DNA from 2 places in the Photobacterium sp. NCIMB 13483 genome. Region 2 is predicted to be linked to the other one. Evidence: predicted binding sites of a transcription regulator. Region 2 holds the regulator's gene; the other holds the start of a gene.

Region 1 (12,051 bases), on a different contig from region 2:
TACAGCTGATATCTCATTAGAACAACTTGATGCAGGAAAGCACCCCGCTCAGAAACGACTTATTTTAGAAGAATTATTGGCCCAAAATTTATCGATGCTGGCGCTACGTAGTAAAAGTCAGCAACATCAAAGTTGGTCATTAACACCGCAAGATAGCCTTAAACAGCAATTGCTTGCCAGCTTACCGTTTACGCCCACTGGCGCCCAACAACGAGTGGTAGCAGATATTGAGGCAGATCTAAACCAATCACAGCCAATGATGCGCTTAGTACAAGGGGATGTAGGCTCAGGTAAAACCTTGGTTGCAGCCCTTGCCGCTTTACGCGCTATTGAACATGGCTATCAAGTTGCATTAATGGCGCCGACAGAATTATTAGCAGAACAGCATGCACTTAACTTTGCCCAGTGGCTTAACCCGATGGGGATTAAAGTTGGCTGGATGGCAGGTAAGCTCAAAGGCAAAGCCCGTGAAAAAGAGCTGCTGCAAATTGCCAGTGGTGAGGCCAAAATGGTGGTTGGTACCCATGCCTTATTTCAAGACCAAGTAGTGTTTAATAACCTCGCGCTGATTATTATTGATGAACAACACCGCTTTGGCGTCCATCAACGGCTTGATCTTCGCGAAAAAGGCGCAACAAATGGACGTTACCCGCATCAATTAGTCATGACTGCAACCCCGATTCCGCGCACTCTTGCCATGACGGCTTATGCCGACATGGATACCTCGGTGATTGATGAATTACCGCCAGGACGAACGCCAATTCAAACAGTAGCGTTGCCTGATAGCCGTCGTCCGCAAATAATTGAACGTATTCGTGCCGCATGCCAACAAGAAGGTCGACAGACTTATTGGGTCTGTACTTTAATCGATGAGTCAGAAGTACTAGAAGCACAAGCCGCTTCAGATACTGCCGATGAATTAACGCGCTTACTGCCAGAACTTAAAGTAGGTTTAGTTCACGGTCGCATGAAGCCCAAAGAGAAACAAGCCATTATGGCAAGCTTTAAAGCTGGGGAAATTGATTTACTGGTAGCGACTACCGTTATCGAGGTTGGGGTTGATGTACCCAATGCCAGTTTAATGGTGATTGAAAACCCCGAACGACTTGGACTCGCTCAATTACACCAGCTTCGAGGTCGTGTTGGTCGAGGTCAAATTGCCAGCCATTGTGTGTTGCTTTATCATGCGCCACTGACCAAAACAGCTCAGAAACGTTTAGCGGTATTACGTGAAAGCAGTGACGGCTTTGTCATAGCGCAACGCGATCTTGAAATTCGAGGCCCAGGTGAATTACTGGGTACTAAACAAACCGGCATTGCTGATTTTAAAGTGGCTGATTTAATTCGCGACCAATATTTGATTCCTCAAGTCCAAAAATTAGCCCGCTATATTCATGACCAATATCCTGATAACGCCAGCGCTATTATCGATCGTTGGATAGGTCAACGCGAAAATTACTCTAACGCTTAACTCTTCTTTTATCACGGTTATAACAGCCAAAAGTAATTAACCGTGATTCACTTTCTCTTATAGATTTAGACCTAGCGGCCGCCATTATTAAAAATAAAGCAAACGATTGCTATTTTTCAAAAGATCACTACAATAGCGACAAAATTTTGCCACTTTACGCTCTGCCAGTGTTGATTTGGTTCTGAGTAACAGCAATCACAGATCACCGCCAACAACACAATAATCGCCCATTCAGCGCGAATAATGGATTTCAGAGTGCCAGTTAGGATCACGTATGACTCAGCATCACACTAGCGCAACGCCAAAAAATTCTGACCTTATTTACCGCTTAGATGATAGGCCACCACTACCACAAACGTTGTTTGCTGCCACACAACATTTACTGGCAATGTTTGTTGCGGTCATTACGCCATCGTTGATCATCTGCCAATCACTAGGCTTACCCGCGAGTGATACTAATACTATTGTCAGTATGTCATTACTGGCATCAGGGATAGCTTCTTTTATTCAAATTAAAACCTTTGGCCCAATTGGCTCTGGTTTATTATCAATTCAAGGTACCAGCTTTAATTTCTTGGGGCCTATTATTGGTGCAGGCCTAGCCCTTAAAGCTGGCGGTGCTGATATTCAAACCATGATGGCGGCTATTTTTGGGACCATTATTTTTGCCGCTTTTACTGAAGTGTTTATCTCTCGCATTTTACAACATGCCCAACGCATAATTACGCCATTAGTGTCTGGTATTGTGGTGACATTAATCGGTTTAACCTTAATTCAGATTGGCCTAACCTCGATTGGTGGCGGTTACAGTGCAATTGCCGACGGTAGCTTTGGCAGCCTTGATAATCTGATGTTAGCAGGCACGGTATTAGGCTTTATCGTATTACTCAACCGTGTTAAAAATCCTTATTTACGGGTGTCATCTATTGTCATTTCAATGGCAGCGGGTACTTTGCTTGCATGGTCACTAGGGATGATAAATACCAACATCACCACATCTGATACCCTAATCGCAATTCCAATGCCAATGCAATATGGACTTAGTTTTGATTGGGGTTTATTGATTCCGTTAATGATAGTGTTTGCGGTTACGTCACTGGAAGCCATTGGCGATATTACGGCAACCTCAGAAACATCTGAACAGCCGGTAAAAGGGCCGTTGTACTTAAAACGAATCAAAGGCGGCGTTCTTGCTGATGGCCTTAACTCAGCCATGGCTGCTGTGTTTAATAGCTTTCCTAATTCAACCTTTAGCCAGAACAATGGCATTATTCAATTAACAGGCGTGGCGAGCCGTTATATCGGCTACTTTGTGGCAGGAATGTTGGTTCTACTCGGGTTATTTCCTGATGTAGCAAGCTTGGTTCAATTGATTCCAGAGCCAGTATTGGGCGGCGCAACCATTGTCATGTTTGGCACCATTGCCGCATCAGGGATTCGTATAATTTCACGCTGTCATCTTGATCGCCGTGCGATTTTAATCATGGCATTATCGTTTTCAATGGGATTAGGCATCGCCCAAAAACCTGAAATACTGCAATTCTTACCGGAGATAGTAAAAAGTATTCTTTCTTCTGGTATGGCTGCTGGCGGTATTACTGCGATTTTATTAAATATTATTTTACCAAACGAACATGCTGAATCGATTGAACTGATTGATGAAGCAACCGCAACCGAACACTAATTATTGCCTCATAAAAAAACCCGCTTTTCACAATGAAAGCGGGTTTTTATTTCACCAATAACCACGTTGACTGCGTTACAGAAGATTACTTCAATTTATGTAACGGCAAACTGATCTCAACTCTTAAGCCACCATCGCTGCGGTTACGCACCGAAATTGAACCTTCATTTTGATCAACAATTCGCTTCACAATCGCCAATCCTAAACCCGTACCTTCAGTTTCACTGCCACGGGCAGAATCACCACGAGTTAATGGTTGGAACATCTTAGTGACTTGATCCGGGGCAATACCGGGCCCGTTATCTTCAACACAAAACCATGCTGACTTACGATCAGCCGAAGCACCACTGGAAAGTTTAACCCAGCCATTACCGTAGCGTTGGGCATTTATGACCAAGTTTGCAACTGCACGTTTAAGGGCAACAGCATTGACTGAAACAGTGCCGGGAATCAGCGTTAATTGCTGCTCGATAACATTGCCATAGCTACCTTCAGTATGAGCAACATCTTCTAACAGCAAATTAAGATCAACATCTTCTTCGGCTTGTTTTTTAGTCGATTTAAGATAATCCATAAACTGACTAATAATAGCATTACACTCTTCAGTGTCAGTGATCATCGAATCAGCTAAATAACTATCTTCCGCTGACATCATCTCTGTCGCTAACCGAATCCGGGTTAATGGCGTTCGTAAATCATGGCTGACACCAGCCATCAATAGCGCTCGATCATCTTCAAGCTGTTTAATCCCTTGTGACATTTGATTAAAAGCTTTGGTTACTGAGCGAATTTCCGATGCACCCTGTTCTGGTAATTGTGGTGGGGTTTCACCCCGTCCGACCTGCAACGCGGCTTGCTCCAATTCGACTAAAGGCCGATTTTGAATACGAATAAATAACCATCCGCCAGCAATCACTAAAAAGGCAATAATTAAGCTATAACGAAATAAAGGAGAAAAATCATCTTCTTGCAATTCAGACAACGGAATACGCATTAAGAAATTTGGCATCGCATCGGTTTTCATCCATAGCACATAACTATGGGCACCAAGCAATAACCGCACATCAGTCGGCGAATGTAATTCACGCGACATTTCTTCACTCAAATAAGTGATATGAGTGGCATCATGAAATTCTGCTGCACCGGGTGAATTAGGCGCATGTAACGTCACACCTAATTCTTCAAGTAACTCTCGTCGAATAGGACGATCAAGATAGATGGTTTGGCCATTAGCCATCTTAATATTTTCTTTCAGCATCAATTTTACTTCGTACGCTAAAATACGATTAAACTGCTGAATACTAGGAAGTAGCGCGTAATTGACGATTGTCAGATATGAAAAAATCTGGCTTGCGATTAACAAGCCAGCTAATAATATCAGTGTTCGCGCAAAAGTACTTTTGGGCGATAACCGCATGGCTTACGCCTCACGACCATCAGGGACAAACACGTATCCTAAACCCCATACCGTTTGAATATAACGCGGACGACTAGGATCTTCTTCAACCATTCGACGTAGACGTGAAATCTGCACATCAATTGAACGTTCCATTGCTGAATATTCACGACCACGCGCCATGTTCATCAATTTATCCCGTGACATTGGCTCACGTGCATTAGTTACAAGGGCTTTTAATACCGCAAACTCACCCGATGTCAGTGGCATAGGAGCATCACCGCGGAACATTTCACGGGTGCCAAGATTTAGACGGAATTCACCGAACTCAATCACTTTACTGGAAACACTTGGCGCACCCGGCGCTTCAATGGTTTGACGACGTAAAACAGCGCGAATACGGGCAAGTAATTCACGTGGATTAAACGGTTTTGGTAAATAATCATCTGCACCGACTTCAAGCCCGACAATACGATCAACTTCATCGCCTTTCGCCGTTAGCATTAGAATAGGCAGCATATTGTTAGCATTACGTAAGCGACGACAAATAGATAAACCATCTTCACCTGGTAACATTAAATCCAATACCATCAGGTGAAAAGTTTCACGTGCAAGTAAACGATCCATTTGTTCGCCATTAGCGACACTGCGTACTTGGAACCCTTGCTCAGAAAGATAACGCTCAAGTAACGCACGTAAACGCATGTCGTCATCGACCACTAAAATCTTATAATTTTCCTGCATTTTTCACCTTCATCGATCACGATAACGTATTGTTACTAAATGTACGCAGTCGTAATAACTAACGTTTAATTTAGCGGTGAACATCTTCACCTCAATCACGGTTGCCTAAGAACATTCAACCAAATCAATCGAAGTGAACATTATCACAGCCTATATTGATTATAGGGGAGTAATTATTACCGACACACACTAATTACGGCATAATAATGATTATAACATGCTAATTATTATCATGATTGTGTTATTAGTATTATCATCATCTCTAACAACATCCCTTTTGATATGCCTTTATAGCATGGTGATTCAACTCTGAACACTACTTTACTTGAGAGATTAATTTACGACGTAAACAAGATCACATTTCACTGATTCGCGCCCCGTTAACAATTAATTCCTTCAGCGAATTACCCCCCATTTAACGGTCATATTTTATCGTGCTATTGCTTTCTATTTTACCTTAGCGATGATAGAACAATGCCAAACTATTGTTTGAGAATAATGATGAGAACCAATTTAATTACCCGGGAAGGGTTTGATAAATTAGAACAAGAATTAAATTATTTATGGCGTGAAGATCGCCCTGAAGTCACCAAAAAAGTGACTTGGGCGGCGAGTTTAGGCGACCGCAGTGAAAATGCGGATTATCAATATAATAAGAAACGATTACGTGAAATTGATCGTCGAGTACGCTTTTTACGAAAACGTTTAGAAGCGGTTAAAGTTATTGATTACTCCCCTCAACAAGACGGCAAAGTCTTCTTTGGTGCTTGGGTCGAGATTGAAAATGAGGCGGGTGAACAAAAAACCTTTCGCATCGTGGGCCCTGATGAGATCTATGGCCGTAATGATTACATCTCGATCGACTCCCCTATGGCGCGCGCTTTATTAAGTAAGCAGGTTGACGATGATGCAGTAGTACCAACGCCACTAGGCAAAAAAACATGGTTTATTAATCGTATTCGTTACCATGATTAAATCACATCGAAACCAACCGCCAACCCGCTATTATTAGTAACAGACAATAAAAAATGACTCGCTTTATGCAGTCTGACACACTCTTCACCGCGGTTGACTTGCCAGATCAAGATTCAGCCGTAGAATGGACGCTTAACGATCAACAAGAGAAATCAACGGATGAGCAACGCTATCAACCACCAGATCGCCACCGAACTGAATGTACGCACGGAACAAGTCAATGCGGCCGTCACCTTACTTGATGACGGCAACACAGTGCCTTTCATTGCCCGTTACCGTAAAGAAGTTACTGGCGAATTGGATGACACTCAACTTCGTAATTTAGAATCACGTTTAGGCTACTTACGTGAACTCGATAGCCGCCGTCAGGTCATTCTAAAATCCATTACCGAGCAAGGTAAACTCACGCCTGCACTAGCGGCTGAAATTAATAGTGCTGACAGTAAAACTCGTCTTGAAGATCTCTACCTGCCTTACAAACAAAAACGCCGCACCAAAGGTCAGATTGCGATTGAAGCTGGTATCGCTCCCCTGGCTGAACTGTTATGGAATCAACCTCAACACTCACCAGAAACCACAGCAGAACAATATTTAAATCCAGAGCAAGGCTTTGCTGATAGTAAAGCGGTGCTAGATGGTGCACGTGCCATTTTGATGGAACAGTTTGCTGAAGATGCAGCACTACTTGAAAAAATCCGTCGTCAACTAAATACTTATGCTGAACTTACTTCACGTATCATTGAAGGTAAGGAACATGACGGCGCTAAATTTAAAGATTACTTTGACTATAACGAGCTGATTAAAAATATTCCGTCCCACCGTGCGTTAGCATTATTCCGTGGTCGTAATGAAGGCTTTCTACAACTATCACTGAATGCTGATCCCAATAAAGACCAAGCCGTTCGTAGTTCATATTGTGAAATCATCATTGCTGAGCATTATAACGTTACTCTGGGCACTCAAGCAGCAGATGCATGGCGCAAACAAGTGATCAGTTGGACATGGCGCATTAAGATTTTAATGCACATGGAAACTGAGCTTATGAGCGTTTTGCGTGAAAAAGCTGAAGATGGCGCAATCCAAGTTTTTGCTGATAACCTGCATGACTTATTAATGGCAGCACCTGCGGGTCCACGAGTCACACTAGCACTTGATCCCGGTTTACGAACAGGCAGTAAGATTGCCGTGGTTGATGAAACTGGTAAAGTTTTAGATACCGCCACCATCTACCCTCACCAACCACATAATAAAATTACTGAATCAACCAAAGTCGTTGTCGCGCTGATCAATAAGCATAACGTTAATTTAATTGCGATTGGTAATGGCACTGCTTCACGTGAAACAGATGCATTTGTCGCAAAGCTTATTAAAGATAATCAGCTTAAAGTACAAAGTGTAATGGTCAGTGAAGCCGGTGCATCAGTTTACTCAGCATCAGAATTAGCCGCCAAAGAATTTCCTAATATGGATGTGTCGATTCGTGGTGCGGTCTCCATTGGTCGTCGTCTACAAGACCCATTGGCAGAGCTAGTTAAAATCGATCCGAAATCCATCGGTGTTGGCCAATACCAGCATGATGTTAGCCAAAGCATGCTTGCTAAACGTTTGGATGTAGTGGTCGAAGACTGTGTAAACGCCGTTGGTGTTGATGTAAACACGGCCTCCGCAGCATTACTAACACGTGTTGCTGGTTTAAATGCCACTATTGCCCAGAACATTGTCAACTATCGAGATGAAAATGGCCGCTTTGATGCACGTACAGCCCTTAAAAAAGTCGCACGTTTAGGGCCAAAGGCATTTGAACAATGTGCGGGTTTCTTACGAATCATGAACGGTAAAAACCCTCTTGATGGCTCTGCGGTTCACCCTGAGTCTTATGCGGTCGTTAAAGCAATATCAGCAGCCAATAACAAACCTGTTGACGCTATTATTGGTAATAGTGACTTTTTACGTAACCTTAATGCTATCGATTATACTGATACTCATTTTGGTTTACCGACCGTAACAGACATTATTAGCGAACTCGATAAACCCGGTCGCGATCCACGTCCTGAGTTCACAACGGCCACCTTTGCTGATGGTATAAATGAAGTAAAAGATTTAATACCAGGAATGGTATTAGAAGGCGTGATCACCAACGTGACTAACTTTGGCGCTTTCGTCGATGTTGGTGTGCACCAAGATGGTTTGATCCATATCTCTGCTCTATCTGATAAATTTATTTCAGATCCACGAGAAGTGGTTAAAGCCGGTGATGTGGTTAAAGTTAAAGTGATGGAAGTTGATATTCAGCGTAAACGTATTGCAATGACGATGCGTTTAAGTGATGAGCCTGGACAGGAAAAGCCCACTCGTCAATCAACGCCAGCACCTCGCCAGCAACCATCTCATCAGCAGCCACGTCAAACCAACACATCTGCACCACAAAAGAACTCACCTCCAATGGGCGGTGCTTTTGCTGCGGCATTTGCTAACGCTAAGAAAAAATAATTACCACTGATATCATGGTACCTCTCAACAGCCAGCCATTAACGCTGGCTGTTGTTTTAGATAACACTAAGATATTGCGTGGGAGGATTGGGCAATGTCGCTTGCGCGTAATAATGGCTCACAACACCTTTGGTGCGTTCACTGGCACTGATGAGCGCTAATTGTTGTAATAATTCTCGTGGAAGTTCAATGTGCATCGAATAACCTAATGGCTGATCTGGTGTCACATAATTCCCCAACGAAAGAACCGCCACTAGCTGTACTAACTGCTGCTGATAACCTTTAAAAGTCATCGCTTGTGGTTGCGCATAATCAGGATGTTCACTTGGGTCCCAACTCGGTTTATTACGTTGTTTCTCTTCTGCACTAAGAGCATTTTCAGCGGCTGCCGCCCTACTTTCAACAATCGGTACAATCTTTTCACGCACACGGTTGTCCCGCGTAACTTGATCCGTTAATGGATTAATAGTCGTCGCTAATACTGGTGTTGTTGATTGTAACGGCGCAATCACCATAGTAGATAATCCATTGTCACTATGCTCGAAATACAGTTATATCATCTTAGTCATAATATCGACCGCTCACGTTAATTATTTACCTATACCGACCGTTATAAATTTCATTGTCTGACGTAAAGCACTAAAACTGATTAATCTATGAATGTCTTTATTACTGTAATAAATTCATCCAAATGAGAAATAAACGGTGCATGAGATGCGTTAGCAAAAACATAACGTTGTGATTGAGGATATAACACGCTTAATTGCGATTCAGTTTTAATCGGCACAAGAGCATCTAATCGACCGTACACACGCAACCATGGTTGTGATAATTCTGTCAGTGATTGGCGTAAATCAATGTTCTCTAATAATTCTAGCCCTAGCGTTAAGGCGGCTAATTGCGGTTGCGGCCGAGATAACACTGCTGCTTTTAATTGGCGAATATCCTCTTTTGCTGTTTGACTCCCCAAAGCCTGTAATACTAAAAAGCGTTCAATAGTGAGTGCGAAATCAGTGACGAGCTGGGTTTGAAAGTTAGCCAGAACGCGAGGTTGAATACCCATCCAATCTGTTCGAGACATAAAACAGGGTGAGCTTGCAACGGTAATCAATTGTGTGACCCGTTGTGGTGCAGTCAAGGCCACTTGGCTGGCAATAATGCCACCTAGTGACCACCCGAGCCAAACAGCGTGAGCCGGGGCTTGTGCCAATAACACATTCACAATATCAGTTAATGATGGCGCAACAATCGCGGCATTATCACCATAACCGGGAAGATCGCACCAATGAACACAATAGTGCTGACTTAGTTGTGGGATCACATCTTGCCATACACCCGTATTCATTCCCCATCCATGAATGAGAACCAGATCAGGTCCTTGGCCTTCACTGTGCCAATTAAACAGTGATGTCATTTATATTTCCTTGCATCAATTGTGAATGAGTAATAATGATGCCAAACAGAATGCCATCATGGCGAGATAATTTATATCATTTGTTATTTCGACATTGCGGCTTGTGCCAACTCCCTTTAGCCCACGCTGAACATTATTGGTGTCAGCACTGTATTTCACATTTTCCATCACCGCCCTATTGTCACCATTGTGGTTCAACCACCCTAACCAGCGTCGCCCATTGTGGTCATTGCCTCACCCAACCGCCACGTTGGCATCGTCTTTACCGTTTAGGTGAATATCGCCCCCCACTACAACAACTGGTACATCAACTAAAATTTTGCGGAAAATTTTGGCTGGCACGACCATTGGCACAACAGTTGGCCCACCAAATTACTCAGCCAGCCCCTCTCTTATTGCCCGTTCCTTTGCATTGGCGACGTTACAGCCAGCGCGGTTTTAATCAGAGCCATCAACTGGCATTGGCCCTTGGCGCAATTTTAAATAGTCGCGTTAATCACCGTGTATTTCAGCGTTTACGACATACTCAACCCCAGCAACAACTGACACAAAACCAACGGCGACATAACTTACACCATGCGTTTCAATTGCGACCAATAACATTACCAGACCATGTCGCTATTGTTGACGATGTTGTCACTACGGGTGCGACCGTCGATCAACTCACTCGATTACTGATTCAGCGTGGCGTTAAACAAGTCGATATTTATACGTTATGTCATACTGAACAATCAGTTAATTAATATTGCACAAAAAAGACGCGCATTAATTAATAAAACGTGGTCAAATAAAAAATGTCGCTTTAGAGATGCGACAATCACTCACAAAGAGTAGAATGAATAAAACTTACTAAATAAGTCAGGTATTACATCGTGTCCATGATCACTATTACTGAAAACGCTCAGCAGCACTTTAGCAAGCTTCTTGCTCAGCAGCCTGAGGGTACTAATATCCGTGTTTTTGTTGTAAACCCAGGCACTCAAAGTGCTGAATGTGGCGTATCCTACTGCCCACAAGATGCGGTTGAAGCAAGTGATACAGAAATGAAACTTGAGCTATTCTCTGCTTTTATTGATGAATTAAGCCTTCCCTTCCTTGATGACGCTGAAATTGATTTTGTTACTGACAAAATGGGTTCACAGCTAACATTAAAAGCACCTAACGCAAAAGTGCGTAAAGTGGCTGATGATGCATCATTAATTGAACGCGTTGATTACGTATTACAAACGCAAATCAATCCTCAGCTTGCAGGCCATGGTGGTAATGTATCATTGTCTGAAATTACTGAAGATGGTGTTGCCATTCTACAATTTGGCGGCGGTTGTAATGGTTGTTCTATGGTTGATGTCACGCTAAAAGAAGGCATCGAGAAAGAGCTATTAGCACAATTTGAAGGCGAGTTAACGGGTGCACGTGATATTACCGATCACGCTCGTGGCGATCATTCTTATTATTAATCGTTTTGAGCCACTCATTACAGATAGCAAAAAGCCGCATCGATATGCGGCTTTTTTATTAACTTATTTTAAGACAAAACATTAAACGTCAATCAAGTACAGTAATCGTGACATTTCGTTTACCCCATTTCCGGGCTGCCTTTATATCGTTGCCCATATAAATATCAATCTTATTATGCCAACGGCGATGCATTTTATCTAACACAACATATTCCCCAGAGAGTCCTTGAATGGTAATTCGAGAACCCTTTTTAAGTCCCTTGCGGAGTAAATCACGCGATATAGCCACAGCTTTCATTCCGGGCTTTAAACGCACTCCCCAAGCAGTAAGATTGGGATGATGATTAGTTTGTACTGCTACTGAGTTATAAGCACTCGCGGTAACACGTAATGTTTTGACTGAATGAGCTGAGCTTTGAA
Region 2 (12,051 bases):
GAAAGCTAACTTGCTATCATAATGCAAGTTAGCTTAATTTATAATAAATATAACAGTGAGTTAGTTACTGTAAATTAGTTGCCGTATCTTAGCTGCCATTGATGTTCAATTGCTGCTAGCCATGTTGGGTTTGGCTCTGCAATTGAAGGGTAAGGCGTAAAGCTCGGTTTGTTATATGATGGCGGCAATTGTTTAAACGCCTGCGGACTTAAAATAGTAGGATCTCCCCACACATTGGTGTCAGCTTTGTGCGCTTGTGCTTCTGGGCTTAATAAGAAATTAATCGCTACTAATGCACCGGCTTTGGCATTTGCGTTCCACGGAATTGCAACAAAGTGGATGTTAGTTAATGCGCCAGCACTAAAGGCATAAGTTTTTGCTTTATCAGTTAAATTACCATTCGCAATGGCTGCAGCTGCCGCATTAGGGTTAAAGGTGATCGCTAATAATAATTGTTGATCATCAAGTAACTGTACCGTTTCAGCTGTGCCCGCAGGGAATTGCTTTCCTTGATGCCATGCTACTTTGTGGAGCTGATCAAGATAATGCCATAATGGTGCTGTTACGCGATCAAACAGCGCTTGATCTTTAGGTAACTGTAAGGGTTGATATAATGCTTTTTTGTCTGGTGTGAGTTCTAACAGTGCTGCTTTTAAAAAGCTTGTTCCATGAAACTCTGGTGGCTTAGGGTAGCTAATTTTTCCAGGATGTTGCTGAGCTAAAGCTAATAATGCCTTGAAGCTTTTGGGTGGATTTTTTAGCGTTTCAGGATCATAAATAAACACCAGTTGGCCAACACCCCATGGTGCTTCTAGTTCTTGAGTTGGTTCAGAGAAGTCTTTATCAATAGGCAGTGATTTATTGACATATTTCCAGTTTGGAAGCTGATGCGTAAATGGCCCATACAACAGCCCATTTTGCTTCATTGAACGAAAGTTTTCGCCATTGATCCATACCATATCAACACTACCACCGCTGTTTTTGCCTGCGGTTTTTTCTGCCAATAAACGTTGTGTGGTTTCCGCTATATCGGTCACTTTAACTTGTTTTAAAGTGACACCATAACGCTGTTGTAATTGGGTATTAGCCCATAACAGATAATCATTTATTTCTTGGCTGCCACCCCAAGCATTAAAATAGACGGTTTCTCCCTTAGCTTGAGCAAGGGTTTGTTGCCATGTGGGCATAATATTAACGTTTTTATGCTGTTCACTGGCGTGTGCCGTTACACTACCAATGACCAGTGCAGCAGTTAACGTCAGCTTTTTTAAAGTAGAAAATGCTGTTATCACAATCGATATCCTTATTGGCGTAATGATTAATTACGCATCCAGTGGTGATATTTTTTGACCCAAGCAAGCAGTTTTTGAGGGGCATGGGCTTGTTTCCATACGCCAGCGGTGTATTTTGCACCTTCACTCATGGTTGGGTAAGGATGAATCGTGCCTAAGATCTTATTTAGCCCTAAGTTATGACGCATTGCGAGCGTAAACTCAGCTAATAAATCACCGCCATGGTGACCAACAATAGTGGCACCCAGAATCTTATCGCTACCTTTAGGGGTTAATATTTTAATAAAACCTTCATCATAACCATCAGCAATAGCGCGGTCTAAATCATCCAATCCATAGCGGGTGATTTCATAATCAATCCCTTGCGCTTGCGCTTCTTTTTCATTAATGCCAACTCTTGCTAATTCAGGTGCCGTGTAAGTGACGGCCGGAATAACTGAATAATCGACTTTAAATTTTTTAATGGCACCAAATAGGCTATTAACCGCGGCATACCATGCTTGATGTGCAGCTACGTGAGTTAATTGGTAAGGGCCAGCAACATCACCGACGGCATAAATATTAGGATATTGTGTTTGTAGGTATTGGTTTACAGCGACAGTGCCACGCTCTGTTGTGGTAATGCCGAGTTCCTCTAAACCAAATCCTTGCACATTTGCAACACGGCCTAAAGCGACCATTACTGCATCAAACTCGATGCTAACTTGTTGGTTGTTATGTTCAACGATGGCACGTTGAATTCGTTGACCATTATCATCAAACGTTGATTCAAATTGAACAGCATTATGTTGCAGTAAGATATTAACGCCATCGTGTACAAGCGATTGTTCAACTAATTGAGCAGCATCGCGATCTTCACGATTTAATAGCTGAGGTGATCTTTCAACAATAGTGACTTCGGCACCTAATCGACAAAAACTTTGTGCTAATTCACAGCCAATAGGGCCACCACCAAGGATTAATAATCGCTTAGGCAGGGCAGTTAATTGCCACACAGTATCAGATGTTAAGTAATTAACAGTATTCAAACCAGGTATGGCTGGTACTAATGGACGCGCACCCGTTGCGATAACAATATTACGGGTTGTAATACGGGTGCCATTCACTTCAACTTCCCATGGCGAGACAATAGTTGCATCACCGGTAATACAATTTACGCCAAGCTTACTGTAACGCTCGATAGAATCATGGGGTTCAATTTTAGTAATGACTTTATGAATGCGGCCCATCACTTGTGTAAAATCGATATTATCAATGTGAGCATCGATACCAAGTGCTGATGCATTTTTGATATCAGCCGCAGTATGTGCTGCACGAATAAGTGCTTTTGATGGAACACAACCAGTATTTAAACAATCGCCTCCCATTTTGTGACGTTCAATAAGAGTAACATCTGCTTTTACTGCGGCAGCAATGTACGCGCTAACTAAACCGCCAGAACCTGCACCAATGACAACTAGATTCTGATCAAAGCGAGCGGGCTTTTGCCATTGTTTGTATTGTTTTTTAATAGCCATTGTTTTCATGATCCATTTTGTAAGTAATGGGAAAATGCCAAGTAGAACTAAAGAGAATAAAACGGGGGCAGAGATGATGCCACTGAGTGAATCTATTTTTCCAAGTTGAGTACCCGCATTAATATAAACGGCAGTACCCGCTAACATTCCTAATTGGCTAACCCAGAAAAAAGTACGGGTTTTAATTATGGTTAATCCCATTAAAAGATTAATAAGGAAAAAAGGGAAAACAGGAATTAAACGTAAACTTAGCAGATAAAATCCGCCTTCTTTCTTTATGCCATCATTTAAGGTTGTTAAGCGATTACCAAATTTTGCTTGTACCCAATCACGTAAAATAAAACGACTAGATAGAAAGGCCAGTGTTGCGCCTATTGTACTGGCAAAAGACACCATAATTAGGCTGGCCCAGAAACCAAATAAAGCTGCGCCTAATAAGGTTAATATTGATGCGCCAGGAATAGACAGAGCAGTGACTAAAATATATAAACTAAAAAAGCCAATATAAGATGTAATTGGATTTTCAATAATATAGTCTTGCAGGGTTAATTGTTCACGTTTAGCCGCTTCAAGGGTAAGGTATTGGCCAAGGTCAAAATAAAACCAAGTGCCAATAATTGCCAATATAACGGTAAGCAACAAAAGTTTATTACTTTTCATCGTGGCTCCTTTGTTGAGGCCGAATAGGTAATGAGCAAAAACCTTGTGCAGGAACATCTAGCGCAGTATTAAACTTAGCGGATAAATTTTGAAAACTCACTAATGCGGTTAATTCAATAATATCATCGCTGCTATACCATGTTGCAAGCGCTGCTAGCATTTCATCACTGACATGTTGATCGCTAAGAGTCATTGCTTCGGTATAAGCTAACACTGCTTGTTCTTGCTCTGAAAAGTGATCAGAAGATTGCCAGTGTGCAAGTGCTTTAATTTTTTCTAATGAATGGCAGCGCTCTGCTAATTTCATGCCGTTAGCGTCAACACAGAAAGCACAATCATTTAGTTGTGATACTCGTACACAGACTAATGAACGTATCACTGCATCAATCGGTGATTTTTTACGATCAAGGTAACCAAAGAACAAAGCCACTAACCAGAAAAGCACTGGTTTTTGTCCCCATAGTTTCGCGGGATTGAGAATATTGCCAAAATGGCGTTTTTGAAGCCATAGCAAAGGTTTGACCCATAATGAGAATGTTTTTTTGGTTAATATACGCAAGGTATGTCCTTATTAAATGAGAATCACATCGACTCTTAAGTAGCAAGACCGAGGGAAGTGATATTGTATTTCATTTAATGACAAAAATTTTTATTATTCAAAAAATTATTAGATATAACAAAGAACAAATAACAATAATGAATGTATGAATTGTTACATTTTATGTGGTGAATGATGCTTTAGTGTGGTATTGGATAAATATTCGTTCAAGAACGTTAAAAATACGTTTTTATGAAGGATGTATCTATGATTTTCGATATAAAGAATAAACAGGATCTTGGATAACTATTTTTTCATGGAATGTGTATTTTTAATTGTGCTGTATAATTAATGTACACAGTAAGATGTGTTCAGAGGAAGTGCAGGTTCAAGTAAGGATAGTTTGGAAAGATTATATGCAGATATCGAATAAAATAAATTAAAGAGGCACTGAGCCTCTTTATTCTTAAGCGTCACTTAGCCAGTTGACGAATATATTTATTATAGTTTTGCGAGCAGTTCGTTACGTCTACTTTCTGGTATTACAGACCAATGTTGGCCATGTATAGCACCTTCTAGAGCCCATAATAATTCTAAACTTAATGATGCCTCTTGTGTTTTTTGTAATGCCTTATAGGCGTTGAGTGCACCAAGATCGTATAGTTGATCAATAGTTTGAATACCTGCTTTTTTGAGCATTCTTTCATTTGATAGGCGTAAGTTAGGTAAATCTTTTATCCTAGCTGGCGCGCAACATTCTTTTGCTTTTTTATCAGCAAGTGCTGCTTCAAGAGAATATTTAGCTTGCTCTATTATTTTTTCAGGTTCTTCCCACCATTCATCAAGAATTGCGTAATGTTTAGTTATTACAGGAAACCCACGTTTCTTATAGATGTACGGTTCTAATCCCGCTTGTTGAAACTCCTCTTCAGTTTTAGCGTTTGCTCTTAGGTGAAGTTTATTATTAACCACAAGTGCGAACATTGCTTCGCCTGCGAAAATACCAAAGCCACCAAACATAGAACGCGATTTAACATTACCTAAATGGTCTAATAATTTTAATGAGTTTTTTAATATTGGTTTATCCATACTTCTACTCGGTGAATAAATGAGTGTCACCTAACATTAAAGTAGTCGTAAATTGACTTATTATTAAAGTTATTTACGAGAGAATTTTCCTACTCTAAATCATCCATGTATCACTTTATAAATAATATTATCAATATAGAAGTATTATTTATAATTTGTAAGTCTTTTGCTTACTATTATATGTATTTACAAGACCTATTATATTCGATCTTTTAAAAAGGTAAGTTTTAATATTAATTAAAGCTGATGAATCTGTGAGTTTGTTCATGTTTTTGAGAATAAGATATTTTTTGTAGGATCATCGAGCGAAATTCATTAGCTATAAAAAAGCCAATAAAAATATTGGCTCAATCAAAAGGGGGCGTGTTAGCGTAAATCCTTTACTGACTTGCGCTCAACGATGGCTGGCGTCATTTCAAAGATTTGAGGTTCATGATCTTTGTTCTTCATGCGTTCCATTAAAATCTTAATGGCGGTTTTACCTAAACGACGCTTTGGCTGATGGATAGTTGTTAATGGTGGCGCGAAGTAAGGCGCAAGATCAATATTGTCGTAGCCAATAATTGAAATATCACCAGGAACGCGTAACCCTGCTTGTTCAAAAGTACTGATCAGTGCCATTGCCATAATATCATTGAAACAGAAAATGGCGGTTGGGCGATCTGTCATTGCAATATACTTCTCAGCAGCTTCAACGGCTGAATCACACTCAAAGTCACCTTCAAGAATCCAGTTTTCGTTAACCGCTAAGTTTGCTTCTGCCATTGCTTTATTAAAGCCTTTTAGGCGTTCACGACACGTTGATTTATCGTTGTGGCCTGATAAACAACCGATACGGCTATGACCATGATCGATAAAATACTTAGTCGCAATGTAGCCACCTTGCTCAGCATTATCCTGAATTTTATCAGTATGTGGGCTTTCTGGACCCCAATCCATCACTACCATTGGTAGGTCTTTTTGACGCTCAAGTAGATCCAGTAATTTCTGATCAAGATCAGAACACATTACCAATAAGCCATCGACACGCTTTTCTGCAAGCATGCGCAAGTAATCATATTGCTTAGAAAGGTTACCTTCAGTGTTACATAAAATGAGCGTGTAACCTTCACGGTAGCAATACTCTTCAACACCATGTACAACCTCAGCAAAAAAAGGGTTGGTTGACTTAGTGACTAGCATGCCAATTGTACGGGTTGTATTACATTTTAGGCTACGCGCAACAGCACTTGGTGCGTAGTTAAGCTCTTCAACAGCAGCAAGTACTTTTTTCTGTGTTGCTTCTGCGACAAAGCGCGTTTTATTGATCACGTGTGAAACTGTTGTAGTTGAAACGCCAGCCATACGTGCAACATCTTTAATGGTTGCCATATTTATTCTTCTAATAATGGGTGCTAGAGATGTTTCTAGCTAATCGTGAGGTACCAAATTGAGTAATTACTGAGATGAATATAATTCAATGTTTTTCGGTAAAGTCTCTCGTTAATTATTCAATTTGGCACCAATAATGTGTCTACTGCATACTTAAATAGTATTAACACTAAAAGCCGCATTTATTCGCGGCTTTATAATTATTGCATATTTTTCAAGTGTAATCGCTTGCGTTCACATTTTACTGAGTGTTACGCGTAGTGCAACGTTTCAATTGTCTGGGAGTAAATTATTTGATAACTATCAACAAAAAATCGTAAATTTCAGTAATTTTACTGAAATTTACAAGAGATAATCAAAAAGACGATGAACTTTAATACTAGGATAGTAGATAAGGATAACCATGAACAGGGTGGGGATGTACGGAAATGTTCCAACCGTAGACATTGTTAATTATTTCAGGCTGTAATGCTTGCCATGGTGATCCATCGGCTTGAATCTTACCGTGTTGAATAATGACCATACGTTGAGCATATTGCGCAGCTAAGTTGAGGTCATGTAATACGATGATAACCGCGGCACCTTTTGCTGCCATGGTTTGTGCCATTTGTAGCGTTTTATGCTGGTGGGCGAGATCTAAGGCAGATGTTGGCTCATCTAACATTAGAATACATTTATCATCAGCTTGACTGAGTTGTGTTAGCACGCGTGCGAAATGGATTCGTTGTTTTTCACCCCCTGATAACGTGGGATATAAGCGTGGTGCAAGATGAAGAACATCAGTATTACGCATGGTTGTGAGGGTGATATCGTCAATTTCTTGGCGTGACAAACATAGCGGCATAGTGCCAAGTTCAACCACTTCTTTACAGGTAAAGGCGAAAGACAGCGAACTGTGTTGCGGTAAAATACCTAAATGACACGCCAGTTCAGATCGTTGCCAATCTTCAATATCGCGATTAAAAAATGTAACCTGCCCACTTTCAGGTGTTATTTCACCGCAGAGTATTTTAAGTAACGTGCTTTTTCCTGCGCCATTAGGCCCAAGTAGCGCCGTTATTTCACCCGCTTTTATATCAATATTAAAGTCATCTAATAATACTTTTCCTGCCAATGTTAATTGCAAATCACGTGCCGAAATGACAGTTGGGCGTGCAGAGGTTACCGTCATGCGATTCTGCCTTTTTGTTTATTCAATAGATAAATGAAGAATGGAGCGCCTAAAATAGCGGTAATAATACCAACGGGGAGTTCTTGTGGTGCAAAAGCACTACGCGCGATCATATCTGCGACAAGTAAAATTAAAGCACCTAGAATAGCTGAGATTGGCAATAATGTTTTATGATTAGGGCCTGAAATCATGCGCCCTAAATGGGGGATCACCAGACCAATAAAGCCAATAGGACCTGTAATAGCAACGGTAATCCCCACACCAGCAGCACATACAATAATTAAACTGCGCTTTAGATGTTGAACATTAACACCCATATGACGAGCTTCAGCTTCTCCTAATAAAAAGGCGTTCAATGCATTAGCTTGGCGATAACAATAATAATAGATAACAATGAGGCTCACAAAGGCAAGACAGATACTTGACCAAGTCGCCCCTGCAAGTGATCCCATTGACCATAATGAAAAATCACGTAGCGCTTGATCATCGGCAATATAGTTAAGTAGCCCCAAACCAGCACCAGAAATAGCACCAATTGCGACACCTGCTAATAGCATTACCACGACAGATGTACCGTTTTTATCGGTGCCAAGGTGATACACCAAATATGTGCTCAGCGCGCCACCCAAAAAAGCGAAGAAGGGCACAGCGCCAATGTTCATTAATAATGGATATTGCGTCATTAACGGGGTAAACAAAATGATCGCAAACGCCGCGCCTAGGCCTGCTCCTCCTGAAATACCAATAATACCTGGGTCTGCGAGGGGGTTACGAAATAAACCCTGTAGAACAGCACCGCAAATAGCCAGTATTGCCCCGATAGCAATACACAATAATGTTCGTGGTAGACGTATTTGATGGATCACGAGATTAATATGAGCGGCAAGCTGATGGTCTCCAGGTAATAACGCTATAAAACTATCTTTATAACTGATATCCATCGGTCCAATCGCAATTGAGCTTAATAATGCAAAGAGCAATGACCCAATACTGATAGCGTAAATAACATGGGGTGAAATACGGCTGTCGTTCATGATGGCTTTATCTCAGATTACGATTGTGGGTAGAAAATATGATTAAGGCGCATGGCTTCATTAATACTATGGATGCCTAAGCCACCAATTAATGCCGTCCCATCAATCACGGCAATCGCATTATTTTTTGCCGCAGGGGTTGCCTCTAAGACGGGCATTTTTTTGATAAGTTGTGCCATGTCTTTGATGGAGGCTGTTGTACGGTTACTGAGTAAAATAATGTCGGGTTGCATTTGTAAAATAGCCTCTGTTGAAACCGGTTTATAGTTTGCGACAACGGCTGCCGCTGGGTTTATTGCCCCCGCTAAAGTGATAATACTGTCGGCGGTGGTATTTTTTCCGGCAACGCTAATTGGTCGTCCATCATGAATCATTAAGAACAATACTTTTTTAGGCTGAGTCTGGTGTGAATTGTTTTGTTTAATTGTTTTTACTGTGGTGGTTATGGTCTGTTTAAGCTGCTGCGCTTGTTGTGAATGTTGGGTTAAGGCTGCCACTTGATCGATTCGATGCAGTAAATCAGACACCGTTTCGCCACCGTTAACAATATCGACCTCAATTCCCGATTGCTTTAACAATGTTAATGTCTTTGGTGGACCCATTTCATCGGAGCCAATAATGCGAGTCGGGGCTAAAGCAATCAGGCTTTCTGCTGACAGTTGACGGTGATAACCGACTTTAGGCATATCATCCGCCACCAGTGTTTTACTGGTTACATCGACGGCAATTAATTGTTGCTCGGCCCCTAATGCATTAATGATTTCAGTAATAGCCGCACCAGCGCTAATAACTCTTGCTGTATTTGAATTTGTTTGTGCATGGGCTAAGGGACTAAATAAGCTTGATGCGGAGATAAACAGTGTGGTTGATAACAGTATTTTTTGAGAAATATGTCGTAAAAAAGGTGTAGTTATAAAAGGTGCAGTTATAAAAGAGGTATGACGGTCCATTATTGTTGATCTTCCATTAATAGTTGCGTGGCTTTAATGTCGTTTTTTTGTAGAAAAGCTAATAACTTGAGCATCTGTTCGACGGAGGCTTTTTTATCAGCGCCAATAACGACGGGTTTATTTGCATGTGCTTTTACAGCGGCTAATAGTTGTTGTGAAAAGTTATCCCAGTTGTCGACCGATTGACCATCTAATGCCCAATAAGGTTCAGCGGCAACGAGATTTATCGTGATCGGATCGGCTTTGGTTGTTTGTAATATTTGAGTCGCGGTTTGCGGTAATTCCACATCTAATGCTTTAATTTTTACTGTTGCGGTAAGTAATAAAAACACCATCACAATAAAAATAATATCCAATAAAGGCGTTAAATCAGGGGTAAGTTCATCTGCATTTTGCTGATGATTATTGATACTAATCATGCTGATTTGCCATTGTAAGCCGGGTTTTCTTCACAAGTATCACATGGTTTTACTGGGCTATTACCAACATCAATGTTCATGCCTTCTAACCATAAATTACAACGATTTAGACTGTGCTCTAATGTCGCCATGATGCTATCGGCCCATAAGCCTAATAATTGTGAGCCTGTAATGGCAGGCAGGGCAATAATCAAGCCAGCTGCGGTAGTGCGCATTGCTAAACCTAGACCATCAGCAAGATCACTGGGAGTCACAGAGCCTGTTGATAAGGCAATGCCTTTAAACATTTCAATTAAGCCCAACACCGTACCAAGTAAACCTAATAGCGGACTAATCACACCAATTAAACTCAGTAATCGTAACCCTGAACGTAATTGTTGACGTTTTTGAAGTAGCCAAATGCTTGCGGCATCTTCACGTAATGGTTTCGTAAAATGACGATGGGAAATCAGCATCGAGATGCCTTTACATAATAATGGCCGTTGGTGTTTCAGTTGTTCTGCTAACTGATCAAGCGCGCGATCATCATGGCGATTTTGTTTATCTAAAAGGGCGGTGACTTTGGTTTTTCCAACGCCAGTACAGAGTAATACTTGTATAAACCGTTCAACTAAAATCATGACCGTTAATGCTGAACACGTAAGCAGCGGCCATGTCATAAGGCCAAATTGTTGGGTGAGGTTGTCAATAACAGTCATGGTTTAGTCCAGTTTAAAACGTACAGGGATCTGTACTCGGTGGGCAATTGCCTTACCGTTTACAATATGAGAAGAAAAATGCCATTTTTTGATCGCCGCGATTGCCGCGTTATCTAAGATCTGTGCACCGGATGACTTGATCAGTTTTTGCTTGAGTTGTTGTCCTTTTATATCAATCCAGACTTCAATCAGTACTTGACCTTCAATGCCACGACGTTTGGCTAATTTGGGGTAATTGACAGCGCCAGGTCGTGTTACAAAGGTCGGCTTTGATACCAACTGTAATGCTTGTGTTCCTGCGTTATCGACAGCGGTGGCTGCTGTTTTATTCGCTTGATTTGACGGTGCTTTTGTTGATTTTAGTGCTGTTTTTGTATCTGTCGTCGTTGTTGGTGTTACAGCTGATGATGTCTGCTTTAAAGGTTTTGTATGCGTAAGCTGCTTTTTCTTTACAGGGGGGACAGTTTTCTTTTGTGTTGCTGCTTTCTTTTGCGCTATTGCTTTATTCGACGTTCGTGCTTTTTTAGATATCGCTTTATCTACTGTTGTGGTCTTTGTTAAGCGCTTCATGGTTGATGCAACAGGGGGCTTTACTGGCACAGACTTTGTTGGTACCGATTCGGTCGGGGTGGATACTGGCGTTACCGTTGGCGGTGGTGTTTTCACTACAGCAGGTGGAACAGCAACAAAGGTTAAACTGACACGTGGCGTATCGGTTCCTATCGTCAGTGTGATTGGATCCTTGGTAGGCATCGCAGCAAGAAACATACTATGAACCAACAATGATACCGCCCCAGCGGCAACGTAACGTTTTGTATTCACTATTATTACCTAAAAATAACACTAAAAAGAACGTCGTCAATAGTGATTGAATATTGATGCAAAATATCACTCCCTGTATATATTGTCCGTTTTGTTATATTTTTCATGAGGTTAGTAATATTATAATTAATATTAGCACTTTATTTTTAGCTATTATCCATGAAATGCGAATAATATCAATTATCATTTGCAATATTATTCAATGGCAAATATCATGGCCGCAAATGAGATTAAGAATCATTGATGGGAATGGCAATGTACCGTTTCTGCATTGAAATCTTGAAATAAGCAGCTTAAAAAGTGATAGCAAATAATCATAAATGATGTGATGTGGGTCGATTTGTCGCCAACCTTATCGAAGTTACACGTGACAAGTTACTAAAGAGGGGCTAGTGGATATAGCCATTAATATGATAAATGCCGAACAACCTATATTGCCTATAAATACGCCAGCTAGTTTGGATATATCTAGTTTTGGTGGTGATATATT

What was found. Region 2 encodes PurR, which represses purine synthesis genes. Its sites were predicted from a motif close to TNANGNAAACGTTTNCNTNA; they were not measured.
Region 1: the regulator PurR is predicted to act here: its motif matches at 1,566-1,585, upstream of C9I86_RS06990 (uracil-xanthine permease family protein).

Annotation. Positions count from the first base shown of each region.
Region 1 covers NZ_PYLV01000006.1:41,850-53,900, reverse strand. Annotated here, with positions in the region: gene recG (ATP-dependent DNA helicase RecG) at 1-1,471, shown strand, start outside; gene C9I86_RS06990 (uracil-xanthine permease family protein) at 1,746-3,155, shown strand; gene envZ (two-component system sensor histidine kinase EnvZ) at 3,241-4,572, opposite strand; gene ompR (two-component system response regulator OmpR) at 4,576-5,295, opposite strand; gene greB (transcription elongation factor GreB) at 5,797-6,270, shown strand; gene C9I86_RS20035 (hypothetical protein) at 6,336-6,512, shown strand; gene C9I86_RS06970 (Tex family protein) at 6,430-8,760, shown strand; gene C9I86_RS06965 (ATP-dependent Lon protease) at 8,817-9,275, opposite strand; gene bioH (pimeloyl-ACP methyl ester esterase BioH) at 9,410-10,174, opposite strand; gene C9I86_RS06955 (phosphoribosyltransferase family protein) at 10,210-10,917, shown strand; gene nfuA (Fe-S biogenesis protein NfuA) at 11,047-11,631, shown strand; gene C9I86_RS06945 (3D domain-containing protein) at 11,720-12,051, opposite strand, start outside.
Region 2 covers NZ_PYLV01000011.1:5,521-17,571, forward strand. Annotated here, with positions in the region: gene C9I86_RS10410 (ABC transporter substrate-binding protein) at 75-1,187, opposite strand; gene C9I86_RS10415 (FAD-dependent oxidoreductase) at 1,319-3,469, opposite strand; gene C9I86_RS10420 (carboxymuconolactone decarboxylase family protein) at 3,459-4,028, opposite strand; gene C9I86_RS10425 (TfoX/Sxy family DNA transformation protein) at 4,509-5,096, opposite strand; gene purR (HTH-type transcriptional repressor PurR) at 5,463-6,467, opposite strand; gene C9I86_RS10435 (heme ABC transporter ATP-binding protein) at 6,847-7,638, opposite strand; gene C9I86_RS10440 (iron ABC transporter permease) at 7,635-8,672, opposite strand; gene C9I86_RS10445 (hemin ABC transporter substrate-binding protein) at 8,690-9,622, opposite strand; gene C9I86_RS10450 (biopolymer transporter ExbD) at 9,622-10,041, opposite strand; gene C9I86_RS10455 (MotA/TolQ/ExbB proton channel family protein) at 10,038-10,739, opposite strand; gene C9I86_RS10460 (energy transducer TonB) at 10,743-11,561, opposite strand; gene hutW (heme anaerobic degradation radical SAM methyltransferase ChuW/HutW) at 11,972-12,051, shown strand, end outside.